Regions from separate parts of the Streptomyces griseoviridis genome, predicted to be linked through region 1. Evidence: predicted binding sites of a transcription regulator. Region 1 holds the regulator's gene; the other holds the start of a gene.
What was found. Region 1 encodes HrcA, which represses chaperone genes, less so after heat shock. Its sites were predicted from a motif close to TTNGCACTCNGNNNNNCNGAGTGCNAA; they were not measured.
Positions count from the first base shown of each region.

Region 2: a site for HrcA is predicted at 1,220-1,246, ahead of groES (co-chaperone GroES). Genes of this name have one in related genera too.

Region 1 is NZ_CP029078.1:3,018,992-3,021,187, forward strand. It holds gene dnaJ (molecular chaperone DnaJ) at 1-570, opposite strand, end outside; gene hrcA (heat-inducible transcriptional repressor HrcA) at 571-1,587, opposite strand; gene DDJ31_RS12520 (MBL fold metallo-hydrolase) at 1,757-2,196, shown strand, end outside.
Region 2 is NZ_CP029078.1:5,350,534-5,352,729, reverse strand. It holds gene groL (chaperonin GroEL) at 1-645, opposite strand, end outside; gene groES (co-chaperone GroES) at 766-1,074, opposite strand; gene DDJ31_RS23200 (polysaccharide deacetylase family protein) at 1,298-2,128, opposite strand; gene DDJ31_RS23195 (polysaccharide deacetylase family protein) at 2,125-2,196, opposite strand, start outside.

The DNA of each region.
Region 1 (2,196 bases):
GCCCTGGCACTGCGGGCAGGGGCGGGACGTCATGACCTGGCCGAGGAAGGACCGGGTCACCTGGGACACCTCGCCGCGGCCGCGGCACATGTCGCAGGTCTGGGCGGTGGTGCCGGGGGCCGCGCCCTCGCCGCTGCACGTCGCGCAGACGATCGCGGTGTCGACCTGGATGTCCTTCGTGGTGCCGAAGGCCGCTTCGTCCAGCTCGATCTCCAGCCGGATCATGGCGTCCTGGCCGCGGCGGGTGCGCGAGCGCGGTCCGCGCTGCGACGCCGTGCCGAAGAACGCGTCCATGATGTCCGAGAAGTTCCCGAAGCCGCCGGCGCCGAAGCCGCCCGCGCCGCCGCCCGCCTGCGAGAGGGGGTCGCCGCCGAGGTCGTAGACCTGCTTCTTCTGCGGGTCGGAGAGCACCTCGTAGGCGGCGTTGATCTCCTTGAACCGCTCCTGGGTCTTCGGATCCGGGTTCACGTCCGGATGCAGCTCGCGCGCGAGCCGCCTGAAGGCCTTCTTGATCTCATCCTGCGACGCGTCGCGGCGCACGCCGAGAACGGCGTAATAGTCCGTGGCCACTTACGACTCCGCCAGGATCTGTCCGACGTACCGTGCCACTGCGCGTACCGCTCCCATCGTTCCCGGGTAATCCATGCGGGTCGGTCCGACCACGCCGAGCTTGGCGACTGCCTCGCCGCCCGAACCGTAGCCGACCGAGACCACGGACGTGGAGTTGAGTCCCTCGTAGGCGTTCTCGTGACCGATGCGTACGGTCATGCCCGAATCCCCCGCCTCGCCCAGGAGTTTGAGGAGGACGACCTGTTCCTCCAGGGCCTCCAGGACCGGGCGGATCACGAGAGGAAAGTCATGCCCGAAGCGGGTGAGATTGGCGGTGCCGCCGATCATCAGCCGCTCCTCGTTCTCCTCGACGAGCGTCTCCAGCAGGGTGGAGAGCACCGTCGAGACGGTGCCGCGGTCCTCGACGTCGAAGGCCTCGGGGAGGTCCTCGACGAGCGGCGGGACGTCGGTGAAGCGCCGGCCCGCGACCCGGCTGTTGAGCCGCGCCCGCAGGTCGGCGAGCGAGGACTCGCCGAACGGCGCCGGGCAGTCCACCAGCCGCTGTTCGACCCGGCCGGTGTCGGTGATCAGGACCAGCATCAGCCGGGCCGGCGCCAGCGACAGCAGCTCCACGTGCCGGACCGTGGACCGGGTCAGCGACGGGTACTGCACGACCGCGACCTGCCGGGTCAGCTGCGCGAGCAGCCGCACCGTGCGGGCGACGACGTCGTCCAGGTCGACGGCGCCGTCGAGGAAGCTGTGGATGGCGCGCCGCTCGGGGCCCGTCATCGGTTTCACACCGGCCAGCTTGTCGACGAAGAGCCGGTAGCCCTTGTCGGTGGGGATGCGCCCGGCGCTGGTGTGCGGCTGGGCGATGAAGCCCTCGTCCTCCAGCGCGGCCATGTCGTTGCGCACGGTCGCGGGCGAGACCCCGAGGTTGTGCCGCTCGGTGAGCGCCTTCGAACCGACCGGCTCCTCGGTCCCGACGTAGTCGTGGACGATGGCACGCAGTACCTGGAGCCTCCGCTCGCTCAGCATCGCGCACACCTCCAGTAGTCGTCTCCGTGGCACCGGCCGGCACCGGCGAGCACCGGCCTGGCACTCAGCGGGCGCGAGTGCCAGCGCCCCCCGGGCCAGTGTACGGCGCACGGGTGCACCGGGGGCAAGGTCGGACGACCCCGACCTGTGCCACCGCTAGCGTCACCGTATGAAGGTGACTTGGGAAGGGCTGGGGTGGGAACGGCTGCGGGAAGGCGTCGGACGGTGCCGGCTGCCGGGGTGGGACTGCACGGCGGGCCTCGTCGTCGGGGCGGGCGCGGCGCTGGTGGTGGACGCCGGTTCGGGGCTCGCGGAGGGCGCGCTGCTGCGGGAGCGGGCCGAGGCGCTCGCCGGCCGGCGTGTGACCCATCTCGCGCTGACCCACCCGCACTTCGACCACGTCCTCGGGGCGGCGGCGTTCGCGGACGCGGCGGTGTTCGGGGCGGCGGGGGCGGCCGGCGGGTGGCGCGCCGACCCGGAGGAGCTGCGGGCGGACGCGGTGCGCGAGGGCCTGGACCCGCGGGTGGCGCGGGAGGCCGCCGACGCCCCGGTGCCGCCTCTGCGTGCCGTGGCCGGGGAGCTGGCCGTGGACCTCGGCGGCGGGACGCG
Region 2 (2,196 bases), 2.3 Mb from region 1:
GTCGTCGAGGACGGCCTCCATACGCTCCTGGTCGGTCACCATGTACGGGGACAGGTAGCCCTTGTCGAAGGCCATGCCCTCGGTGAAGTCCAGGTCGAGCCCGAAGGTGTTGGACTCCTCGACGGTGATGACACCGTCCTTGCCGACCTTGTCCATCGCCTCGGCGATCAGCTCGCCGACCTGGGTGTCCTGCGCGGAGAGCGCGGCCACGGCGGCGATGTCGGACTTGTCGTCGATCGGGCGCGCGGTGGCGAGGAGCTCCTCGGAGACGGCCTTGACGGCGGCGTCGATGCCCTTCTTCAGGAGGGCGGGCGAGGCGCCGGCGGCGACGTTCTTCAGGCCCTCGCGGACGAGCGCCTGGGCCAGCACGGTGGCGGTGGTGGTGCCGTCACCCGCGATGTCGTTGGTCTTGGTCGCCACCTCCTTCACGAGCTGGGCGCCGAGGTTCTCGTACGGGTCCTCGATCTCGACCTCGCGGGCGATGGTGACACCGTCGTTGGTGATGGTGGGGGCGCCGAACTTCTTGTCGATGACGACGTTGCGGCCCTTGGGGCCGATCGTCACCTTGACCGTGTCGGCAAGCTTGTTGACGCCGCGCTCGAGGGCGCGACGGGCGTCCTCGTCGAACTTCAGGATCTTCGCCATGACAGCGTGAGCCCTCTCGAAAAATGGGGTGTATGTGACTGCGCCCCCGGCGCCCGGCTGATTGATGATCGCGGGATCCGGGGGCGCAGCTGTGAGCAACTGTTCAGTGCTCGGGGTGAACTACTTCTCGATGATCGCGAGCACGTCGCGGGCCGAGAGGACGAGGTACTCCTCGCCGTTGTACTTCACCTCGGTGCCGCCGTACTTGCTGTACAGCACGATGTCGCCGGTCTTGACGTCGAGCGGCAGGCGCTCGCCGTTCTCGAAGCGCCCGGGGCCAACGGCCAGGACGACGCCCTCCTGGGGCTTCTCCTTGGCGGTGTCCGGGATGACCAGGCCAGAGGCCGTGGTCTGCTCGGCGTCCAGCGGCTGGACCACAATGCGGTCCTCGAGCGGCTTGATGGCAACCTTGGAGCTGGTGGTCGTCACGATCCGACCTCCCCCTTCGGAGATCTCACGGGGTTAACTGTCTGAGGTGGCGACCAGGTCGATCCGTCGTCGCGGGTGCCGGACCTGCCCGTCGCTTCTTGGCACTCTCCAGTGGGGAGTGCCAGGTCCGAGACTATGACCGCGATTAGCACTCGGTCAAGCGGAGTGCCAATTCCGTCCGCCGGGCGCGGCGTCGGCGACCGTCCGGGCCAGGCGCCGGGCCCTACAGGTAGTCCTCGAGACGGCCCACCGTCAGACGTCGGTGCTGGGCCTCCCGCAGGACGCGCGTGGTGCGTTCGCGCAGGGTCAGCGCGGCGGTCTCGCCCGAGGCGAGGGAGACGACGTCGCCGGGGCGCAGCCGGTGCCCGCCCCTGCGGTAGGTCAGGCTGCCGTCGCCCTCGGAGGCGGCCCGCCACAGGACGAGCGCGGCGACCCCGCAGCGGGCGGCGGCCCGCAGGGTGGTGCGGTCGTACGCGCCGTAGGGCGGGCGGAAGAGGCGGGGGCGGTGGCCGAAGCGGGAGCGGAGTTTGTCCTGCTGGCCGCAGATCTCGGCGCGCTGGCCGGCGAACGGCAGTCCGCGCATCGCCGGGTGGTCGAGGGTGTGGTTCTGGATGGAGGCGCCGACCGCCTGGAGGCGCGCGAAGTGCCCGTAGCCGGGTCCGACGACGCTGTCGGTGAGGAACATGCTGACGGGCAGCCGCAGTTCGCGGACCATGTCGACGAAGCGCGGGTCCTTCTCGGCGCCGTCGTCGTAGGTGAGGAAGACCACCGGGTCGCGGGTCGGCACCCGGGAGACGACCGGGGGCAGCCCCGGGGCCGCCGGGTGGGCGGCGGGCGGCCGGGCGGCGGGGTGCGGGGCCGGGGTGAGCGGGGCGGTCAGGCCCCAGCGGCGGTACGGCGGCTCGGCGGCGGGTCCGTGCGGGCGCACCCGCTGGGCGGCCTTCTTGCCGAGCCGTTCGATCGGGTCGACGGACTGGGCGCAGCCGGCCAGCAGCACGGCCGCCAGCACCGCGGCCAGGACGCCGGCCGGCCGACCCGGGCCCCGCTGCCTCACAGGTAGTCCTCCAGCCGGGCCACCGCGTACCCCTTGGCCGTGACGTGGTCGAGGAAGCGCCTGACCAT